Regions from separate parts of the Mesorhizobium sp. B3-1-9 genome, predicted to be linked through region 3. Evidence: predicted binding sites of a transcription regulator. Region 3 holds the regulator's gene; each other region holds the start of a gene.
The links. The regulator PhoB, encoded in region 3, activates phosphate uptake and scavenging genes when phosphate is short. The targets are predictions, from matches to a motif close to TGTCATNNANCTGTCAT.
Positions count from the first base shown of each region.

Region 1: a site for PhoB is predicted at 1,508-1,524, ahead of FJW07_RS06950 (RNA degradosome polyphosphate kinase). Genes of this name have one in related genera too.
Region 2: a site for PhoB is predicted at 1,844-1,860, ahead of FJW07_RS11985 (esterase-like activity of phytase family protein). Genes of this name have one in related genera too.

Region 1 is NZ_VFTJ01000003.1:140,044-143,293, reverse strand. Features, by position in the region: gene FJW07_RS06950 (RNA degradosome polyphosphate kinase) at 1-1,350, opposite strand, end outside; gene FJW07_RS06945 (zinc-finger domain-containing protein) at 1,603-1,848, shown strand; gene FJW07_RS06940 (FAD-dependent monooxygenase) at 1,864-3,096, shown strand.
Region 2 is NZ_VFTJ01000005.1:306,599-309,848, reverse strand. Features, by position in the region: gene FJW07_RS11990 (MATE family efflux transporter) at 1-160, opposite strand, end outside; gene FJW07_RS11985 (esterase-like activity of phytase family protein) at 263-1,744, opposite strand; gene FJW07_RS11980 (LacI family DNA-binding transcriptional regulator) at 1,911-2,936, opposite strand; gene FJW07_RS11975 (Gfo/Idh/MocA family oxidoreductase) at 3,135-3,250, shown strand, end outside.
Region 3 is NZ_VFTJ01000020.1:74,048-77,297, reverse strand. Features, by position in the region: gene pstB (phosphate ABC transporter ATP-binding protein PstB) at 1-755, shown strand, start outside; gene phoU (phosphate signaling complex protein PhoU) at 776-1,483, shown strand; gene phoB (phosphate regulon transcriptional regulator PhoB) at 1,500-2,189, shown strand; gene FJW07_RS26165 (ROK family protein) at 2,513-3,250, opposite strand, start outside.

The sequences.
Region 1 (3,250 bases), on a different contig from region 3:
GGCGTGGGTCTTCAGCTCCAGGAAGCCGAACACGACCTGCACGCCGGCGCGTTCGAGGTCGCGCGCCCAGCGGATGTTGGCTTCCTCGTCAAAGCGCGCCTTGAGCTCGACAAGTGCCGTGACCGACTTGCCGGCCTCGGCGGCGTCGATCAGAGCGCGCACGATCGGGCTGTCGTTGGAGGTGCGGTAGAGCGTCTGCTTGATCGCCACCACTTCCGGGTCGGCGGCGGCCTGGCGCAGGAACTGCACCACCACGTCGAAGGACTCGTATGGATGATGGACGACGATGTCCTTCTCGCGGATGGCGGCGAAGCAGTCGCCGCCATGCTCGCGGATGCGCTCGGGAAAGCGCGGATTGTAGGGCGTGAATTTGAGGTCGTCGCGCGGAATGGCGACGATCTCGGAGATCTGGTTGAGCGCCAGCGGACCGGTGAGCACGCTGATGCGGCTCGACGAGACGCCGAGCTCGCCGGCGACGAAGTCCCGCAACGCGGCCGGCATCAGCGTGTCGAACTCGATGCGGATCACCGAGCCGCGCCGGCGTCGCTTCAGCGCCGTTTCGAACAGGCGCACCAGGTCTTCCGACTCTTCCTCGACCTCGATGTCGCTGTCGCGGATGATGCGGAACGTGCCGGAGCCCTTGACCTCGTAGCCGGGGAAAAGCTTGCCGATATAGATACCGACCACTTCCTCCAGCGGAATGAAGCGGACATGGTTCTTGCGGTCGGGCAGGCGGATGAAACGCTTGAGCGCCACCGGCAAGCGCAGCAGCGCGCTCATCTCCTCGCCATTCTTGCGATGGCGCAACTGCAGGGCGATGGAAAAACCGAGATTGGGAATGAACGGAAACGGATGCGCCGGGTCGATCGACAGCGGCGTCAGCACCGGGAAAACCTGTTCCTGGAAATGCTCCTCCAGCCAGGCCTTCTCGTCCTTGGTCAGCGCATCGCGGGTGATGCTTTCGATGCCTTCCTTGTTGAGCAGGACCATCAGCGCCGAGAGGCTCTTCTGCTGGTCCTCCTGCAGACGCTCGACCTCGCGCAGCAATTGCTCGAGCTGCTGCTCGGGCGTGCGGCCGTCGGGGCTCTTCAGCGCGATGCCCTCGCGCACCTGGCCGGCAAGGCCGGCGACGCGGACCATGAAGAATTCGTCGAGATTGGCGGCCGAGATCGACAGGAAGCGGACGCGTTCGAGCAGCGGATGATGCTCGTTCAGCGATTCCTCCAGCACGCGGCGGTTGAATTGCAGCCAGGAAAATTCGCGGTTGACGAAACGGTCGGGATTGCCCCCGTCCGGGCTTGCCGCCTCGACGGTGATGAACTCGCTCTGCACAGGCTTCAGTTCGTTCATGGTTTCCCGCTCTTGCCCGCAGCCGTCCCTAGGAGGCGCCGCATATTGCCGTTCAACGACGCTCTAACATGTCTTTGTGACGCATGATCGTCACGGAATCGCTCCGACACCGGCCCCATGCGCTTAACCGGCTCAACTTATCCTCTGCCAGCCTTTTGCGACAGTTTGATTTCATCGATCTTGCAAACGGACCTGTTATGCTCCAGATGCAGACTGGTCACACCCACTGGCCGAACCCAATTGGAGACGACGATGGCAGGCGGCAGCATTCCCCATTTCCAGAACGACGCGGGCCACCCGGTCATCGAGATCGGCGTCAAGGAATTCATGTGCACCGGCGCCAATCCGCCTTTCGACCATCCGCACGTGTTCCTCGACATGGGCGACGACAATGAAAAGGTCTGCCCTTACTGCTCGACGCTCTACCGCTATTCACCGTCGCTGAAGGTGACGGAAACGCAGCCGGCCGGCTGCCTCTATGTCGATCAGGCCGCCTGATCGCCCCGATCAACCATGACTGAAATAAGGTCCCGGCAGATCGTCATCGCCGGGGCTGGCATTGCCGGGCTCGTGGCGGCGCTTGCCTTTGCCGAGCGTGGCTTCCCGGTAACACTGTTCGAGCAGGCCAGGCAACTCGAAGCGGCCGGTGCCGGCCTCCAGCTTTCCCCCAACGCGACCCGCATCCTGCGCCGGCTCGGCGTGCTCGACCGCCTGCTGCCCAACGCGATCCGGCCGCAAGCGGTGGTGCTGAAGGACGCGGGAAGCCTGCGAGAGCTGGCGCGCGTGCCGCTTGGGGAAACCGCAGAAAAGCGCTGGGGGGCGCCCTATCTCGTGGCGCACCGCGCCGACCTGCAGGCGGCGCTGATGGCGGCGGTGGCGGAACGGCCCGGTATCGCGCTTGTCACCGGTGCGCGCGTTACCGGCTTTGCCGTCGACCCGCAAAGCGTTACCGCGACGGTCGAGATCGACGGCAAGGCGACGGATGTCGCATGCGGTTTGCTGGTTGCAGCCGACGGCGTTTGGTCTTCGCTTCGCGCGGGGCTTGCCAGGACGGCCGGCTTTGCGGCGAGTCGCTTTTCGGGTGAGCTCGCCTGGCGCGCGACGGTCCCTGCGGAAAGTGCCGCCGGCCAGGCCTTTGCGCAAATCGGCGCCGCAAACTGCGTCACCACCTTCCTGCATCCCGGCTTCCACATGGTCGCCTATCCGGTGAGCAAGGGCCGCGCCTTCAACCTTGCGGCCTTCACCAAGGGCGAGCGTATCGCCGAAGGCTGGTCCGGTCATGCGGACCCTGCGATCCTCTCAGGCGCCATCCGAGGCACGGCGGCGGCACTGTCGAGGCTCGTAGCACTCGCCGGCCCCTGGACGGCGTTCCCCATTCACACGGTCGAGCAGCGCCGCTGGGCAACGCCGGACGGCATCGCGCTGATCGGTGACGCCGCGCATGCCATGACGCCGTTCGCGGCCCAAGGCGCGGCGATGGGGATCGAGGACGCCTCGATGCTCGCCAATCTGGTCGCCGATTTTCCGGGCGATCCAAGGCAGAGCCTGACGGTTTGGGAGAATCTCAGACGGCCGCGCGTCGAAAAGGTGCTGAAACGCGGCGCGCTCAATCGCTTGGCCTGGCATGCCAGGGGACCGGTGGCGATCGCCCGAAACCTGGTGCTGGCGACGCGGCCGGCGGAGAAGCTCGCCGCGGACTTGGACTGGCTCTATGGCTGGGAGGAGCGGAAGGTGGTCAGGCGATAGAGCGGCAGGCGACCGGATAGGCGGCGCGAAGGAACGAGGCGCTCGCCAATTGTTACTAAAGCGCGTCGCGCTGAAGCGGATTCAGGCGACGCGCTTTAGCCTTTGTTTTCATGCATGTCGTTATCGCAAAACCGCTGCACACTTTTGCGCGACA
Region 2 (3,250 bases), on a different contig from region 3:
CGCCAAGGAAGCGCCCCACCCAGACGGCATTGATCGAGCCGTTCAGCGACTGCAGCACGTTGGAGCCCAGCACCGGCAGGGCGAACAGAAGCAGCGTGCGCGGAATGGGGCCGCTGGTCAGGTCGCCGGTCCGCCGGCGGGTGGGCTTCTTGTCATCCATGGCAGCACCGAAAATGAATCAGGCCCGCGATGGTATCGCAGGCCTGATGGTCATGCATCCTTTTCAGGATCAGTGGGATGACGGGCAATCGCCCGTCAGCGCCTACTGGCCGGCGACAGTGTTCCCAGACAGGCCGGGGAGCGTCACCTGATAGACGAGGAAGGTGGTGTCGACGTCGGCTCCATCCTCGGCCTTGTACGAAGCGCCGACCTGGAAGCCGTCCTGAGTGAGGAAGTCGTTGTCGTTGGCGACGAACAGGAAATAGTCGTCGGGCAGCTTTGGATCGAGCACGGAGACCAGCGACATCGCCTCCCACTTCTCCGAAAGGTTGTCCTTGTCGTTCGGAGCGCCATTGTGCAGGCCGAAGCGGCCGAGCTCGCCCTTGTCGTTGATGTCGATGAACGAGGTAAGCTTGGCCGGCGTCACCGACGGGTCGAGCACGCCCTTCGGCGCGACCGGCTTGTCGGCCGGGTCGAACGGACCGTTGGCGGTATCGGTGGCGGCGGAAAGGTCGACGATCTCGATCTTGCGATAGAGCGACTCGTCGCCCTTGAGACCCTGGCCGTTGCCCGAGTCGCGCGCCAGCATCAGGAAGCTCTTGTCGGAGAGCGCGACGATCTCGCTCTGCGCGGCCACCTTGGTCTTGCCTTTGGCATCCTTGAACACCGGCAGCGGCACGACATATTCGTGCGCCAGCTTGAGGTGGGCGAGGTCGGAAGCATCATAGACCAGCGCGCGGGTGTTCTGGCGGGTCGAGCCGGAATCGCCGCCGTCCTGGCGGGCCGCCGACTGCAGCACGGCGATCAGGAACTTGCCGTCGGGCGTCATCGACATGCCTTCGAGCCCCTGGTTGTTCTGGCGGCCGGTCTCCGGGTCCTTCGGATCGGGCTCGGCGGCGCCCAGGCCGGGGTTGTCGGAAGCGAAATTCGGCTTGCCGTGGCGCATCGGCACAAGGGCCGCGGGCGGTTGCGTCGCCGACATCAGGTGGCCGTCGGCCGAAAAACGGTAGATGTTGGGGCCATATTCGTCGGAGATGAACATCGTGCCGTCCGCCAGCCGTGCGATCGCTTCGTTATCCAACGCCAGCTTGCCGTTGTCGGCCTGCGGCAGGATCGGCATGTCGCCGGCGGCTTCGCGCACGCCGTTCAACGGATCGAGGCCGGTGGCGTCGGCGCCCTTGTCGTCGGTCAACAGCATCGTGTCGGCGAGCGTCGCTTTCACGCCAGACTGTTCCTGTCCGGCGGCGGGCGCCGCGCCGGGGGCAGTCGGGGCCAGCTCGATCGAGATGGTGTTGAGGCGCGGGCGATAATCGGTGGTGCCGACGACATTGTAACCGCGGTCCGGCAGCAGCCAGAGCGAGCCCTTGTAGCCGGCGCCGTCACGCGCCCAGGACTTGGTGTCGATCGCCATGCCGGACCCTGAACCGAAGGTCTCGCCGAACTTGTCCTTCTGGCTGGCCGGGATGCGGCCGATGCCGACCAGCCCCTTGTTGACATAGGCGACGCCATCGGCGAGCGCCGGGGTGAGGGCGGTGAACAGGGCAAGCGCCGCGCCGAGCGCGACGGTTCGGTTAAGGTGTTTCATCGATATCCCCTTTTGACGAGCAGAGCGGCCAGTGGCTCAAAAAGGCGCGGCATCGACGATGCGGCCAGCCCTGGCCGCCAAGCGGTCTAGGACGTGAACGTGATGGTTGCGTGACAGGCGGAGGTTCTTTCCTTCTTCCACAGGGGGAGAAGGAAAGCGCTTCCGCTCAATCGCTCTCCCGAACGACCAGCTCCAGCGGCCAAACCTCGCGGATGATGCGTGTGCCTTCGGGGGCGGCGAAGGCGGGAAGCGAGGCGAGCAGCATCTCGGCCAGTCTCCGGCCCATCGGCTCAAGCGATGGACGGAAGGCTGTCAGAGTCGGCGAGAAATAGCGGCAGAGCGGCGTGTCGACGATGACGGTCACGGCGATGTCGTGGCCCGGCCGGATGCCCATCTCGGCCAGTGCCTTGCAGCCGCCGAGCGCCATGGCGTCGTTGTTGAAGATGATTGCCGTCGGTCGGTCCTTGGAGAGCATGACGCGCGGCGTCACTTGGTAGCCGCCGGCCTCGTTGATGAAGCCGTCGGCGATCAGGCCGGGATCGACCTCGATGCCGTGCCGCTTCAGCGCCTTGCGATAGCCGTCGAGGAAGAGATATCCGAAATTGAGGTTGAGCGCCGGGCGGATGGCGGCGATGCGACGATGGCCGCGCGCGACCAGCCGGTCGACCGCGTCGCTGCCCGCCTTCTCGAAATCGAGATCGAGCGAAGGGTAGGACTTGCCGCCCGAGCGGCTGCGGCCGAGCGTTGCGAAGGGAAAGCCTCGCTCGGTCAGATAGTCGATGCGTTCGTCCTCGCGCCGGGTCCAGGCCAGCACCACCGCGTCGGCGCGGCGGGTCTCGACGACGCGGCGCAGGCGCTCCTGCTGGTAGTCACCAGGCGCGCCCATCACCACGATCAGGTCGAGCCCGCTTTCGGCCAGCCGCGCCTGCAGGCCGGTCAGGAACGGGATGAAGAACGGCTCGCCATATTGCTGGTCACCGGGATGCGGCTGCAGCATGAAGGCGACGGAATGGGTGGCGCCTTGCCGCAAGCTGCGGCCGGACTGGTTGGGCGCGTAGTTCAGCAGCTTGGCGGCTTCCAGCACGCGCCGGCGGGTGTCGGCATTGACGTCGGCGCGGCCGTTCAGCGCCCGCGACACGGTGCCGATCGAAATGTTCAGGTGACGCGCAAGGTCGTGGATGCTGGACGCCAAGGACGGTTCTCCCCCTGCCTTGGCTAGCACCGGCTGCCGCTCAGGCCAAGGCTTCGGGACAATTTTCGACAAGCAGCCGATTGACATTCTACGCCATCGGGTGTGTTCTCGTAAACGTTTACGGAAAAACGTTTACGGTTGATGCCGCGGATGCCGTGACACTCGGCCTGGAGGGGCCGAGCCGAGGAGGAGTGCTGGATGATGAAGGTCGTCCTGGTCGGGTGCGGAGCCATGAGCAAGCACTGGCTCGATGCCGCAAGGCGGATCGACGGGCTCGCCATTGCCGGCCTTGTCGATCTCGATGCCGAACGGGC
Region 3 (3,250 bases):
AGAAGGCCAAGATCGAGGTCAAGAACCTCAATTTCTACTATGGCCAGTCGAAGGCGCTGAAGGACATCAACCTGTCCCTGCCCGAGCGCAGCGTCACAGCCTTCATCGGCCCGTCGGGCTGCGGGAAGTCGACGCTGCTGCGCGTGCTCAACCGCATCTACGAGCTCTATCCGAAGCAGAGCGCCGAGGGCCAGGTGCTGCTCGACGGCAAGAACATCCTCGACCGCTCGCAGGACCTCAACCTGCTGCGCACCAAGATCGGCATGGTGTTCCAGAAGCCGACGCCGTTCCCGATGTCGATCTACGAGAACATCGCCTTCGGCGTCAGGCTCTATGAGAAGATCAGCAAGGCCGAGATGGATAGCCGCGTCGAGCAGGCGCTGAAGCGCGCCGCGCTGTGGACCGAGGTCAAGGACAAGCTCAACGCCAGCGGCCTCAGCCTCTCGGGCGGCCAGCAGCAGCGCCTGTGCATCGCCCGTACCGTGGCGGTGAAGCCCGAGGTCATCCTGCTCGACGAGCCGGCCTCGGCGCTCGATCCGCTGTCGACCGCCAAGATCGAGGAACTGATCGACGAGTTGCAGGCCGACTACACGATCGTCATCGTCACCCACAACATGCAGCAGGCGGCGCGCGTGTCGCGGCAGACGGCGTTCATGTATCTGGGCGAGCTGGTGGAGTTCGACCGGACCGAGAAGATCTTCACCTCGCCTCGCGAGAAGCGCACGCAGGACTACATAACCGGCCGCTTCGGCTGAGTTCATACGAGGACATCATCATGGCCGAACATACCGTCGCCTCCTTCGACGAGGATCTGAGGCAGATCAGCCGGCTCATCAACGACATGGGCGATCTCGCCAGCTCCATGGTCGGCGGTGCGACCAGGGCGCTGCTCGAGACCGACAATGCGCTGGCGCAGCGCGTCGTCTCCGACGACGCCATCATGGACGCTCGTCAGCGCGAGCTCGACGACCGCGCCATCACGCTGATCGCCAAGCGGCAGCCGATGGCGGACGACCTGCGCAACGTGGTCGGCTCGATCCGCATGGCGGGCGACCTTGAACGCATCGGCGATCTCGCCAAGAACATCGCCAAGCGTGTCGGCTCGGTCGGCGTCAGCGCCGCGCCGCGCGACCTCACGCATTCGATCGATTCGATGGCGCAGCTGGTGCTGATCCAGGTGCAGGCCGTGATCCAGGAATATATGGTGGGCGATGCCACGGCGCTGGCCAAGCTTCGCAACGACGACGAGCGCATCGACGTCAAATACACGTCCGTCTTCCGCGAGCTGTTGACCTACATGATGGAAGACCCGCGCAACATCACCGCTTGCACGCATCTTCTGTTCTGCGCCAAGAACCTCGAGCGCATCGGCGACCATGTGACCAACATCGCCGAGAACGCCTATTATGTGCTGACCGGCACGCAATTGCCCGCCAATCGTCCGAAGCAGGACGAGACCGCAATGTCGGCGCCGGCGGCCTGACGAAAAGGTTACCCCGATGATCGCGCCACGCATCATGGTGGTGGAGGACGAGGAGCCGCTGGGGGTGCTGCTCCGCTACAATCTCGAATCCGAGGGTTACCAGGTCGAAGTGGTGACCCGCGGCGACGAGGCCGAAATCCGCCTTCAGGAAAACGTTCCCGACCTGCTCGTGCTCGACTGGATGGTGCCGGCGGTTTCCGGCATCGAGCTCTGCCGGCGTCTCAGGATGCGGCCCGAGACCGAGCGGCTGCCGATCATCATGCTGACGGCGCGCGGCGAGGAAAGCGACCGCGTGCGCGGCCTCTCGACCGGCGCCGACGACTATCTGGTCAAGCCGTTCTCGACGCCCGAGTTCATGGCGCGCGTCAAGGCGCTGCTACGCCGCGCCAAGCCGGAGGTGCTGTCCAGCGTGCTCAAGGTCGGCGACATCGTGCTCGACCGCGAATCGCACCGCGTCTACCGCAAGAAGAGCGAGATCCGGCTCGGGCCGACCGAGTTCCGCCTGCTCGAATTCATGATGCGCCATCCCGGCCGCGTGTTCTCGCGCAGCCAGCTGCTCGACAATGTCTGGGGCGAGACGATCTATATCGACGAGCGCACCGTGGACGTCCATGTCGGGCGCCTGCGCAAGGCGGTCAACAACGGCCGCATGCCGGACGTCATCCGCACCATCCGCGGGGCGGGCTACGCGATCAGGGAGGATTAGTCCCTGGACGCCAAAGTCCTGACGGGTCAGGCACTTCCAACAACCACGTTGATGGGTAGCCGAGACGCTTGTACTTCGTCATCCACGGGCGGAGCAAGGAGCGTAGCGACGCAGCGCAGACCCGAGGATCCATTCCGTGACTTCCACGCGCCGCTATGGCGCAGAACTCTGCACCGCTGCACCGTACGATCGAGGTAACGGCATGGATTCCAGGGTCTGCGCGCGTCGCTTCGCTCCTTGCTCCGCCCTGGAATGACGAAGTCGCCGTGGCTTCGGCCAATCTCCAACGTTGGTGCGATTCGCGGCTTCAGCGCCACGTTCGCTCAGGCCACGTTCTTCCCGGCCCCCGCTCTGGCCTGCACCCCCGGCGCGAAAATCTCCTGATCGACGAAGGTCAGCGCGCGCATGGCGCAGCCTTCGCGGATAAGCGGCAGTTCGTTCGGCTCGGTGTCGAAGGAGATCGATTCCGAGTGCTGGCCGCCGGCGGTCTGGGCGATCGCCTCTCGCAGCGCCGGCTCGATCAGGTCGAAGGCGGCCGCGCTTACGCCGACCATGGCGACAGGCGCCGGGTCGATAAGGGCGAACAGGCTGCCGAGGCCGAAACCGAGTGCTTCGCCGGCCCGGCGATAAGCCTCCCGCTCGGGTCCGTCCTCCTGCCGGGCTTTCGCGGCCAGCGCGCGCATATCGGCGTCACCGACGTCGGTCGGCGTGGCATCCTCGCTTATTCCCATGGCGCTGCGCCAGATCGCGTAATTGCCGGCATAGGCCTCGACGCAGCCGCGGCGGCCGCAGCGGCAACGCGCGCCGCCCGGACGATGGATCATATGGCCGAACTCGCCGCCGGAGGAATGTGTGCCGCTGAACAGCGCGCCCTTCAGCACCAGGCCCATGCCGATACCGTGCGAGAGCAGGATGGCGATGAAGTCGTCGCGATAGCGCTCGGGATCGCGCCATTGCAGCGCCACCGCCATCATGTTGCAGTCGTTCTCCATGGTGGCGGGAATACCGAATTCCCGTTCGAGGAGGTCGGCGAAAGGGATGTCGGTCAGCGGCGTGATCGG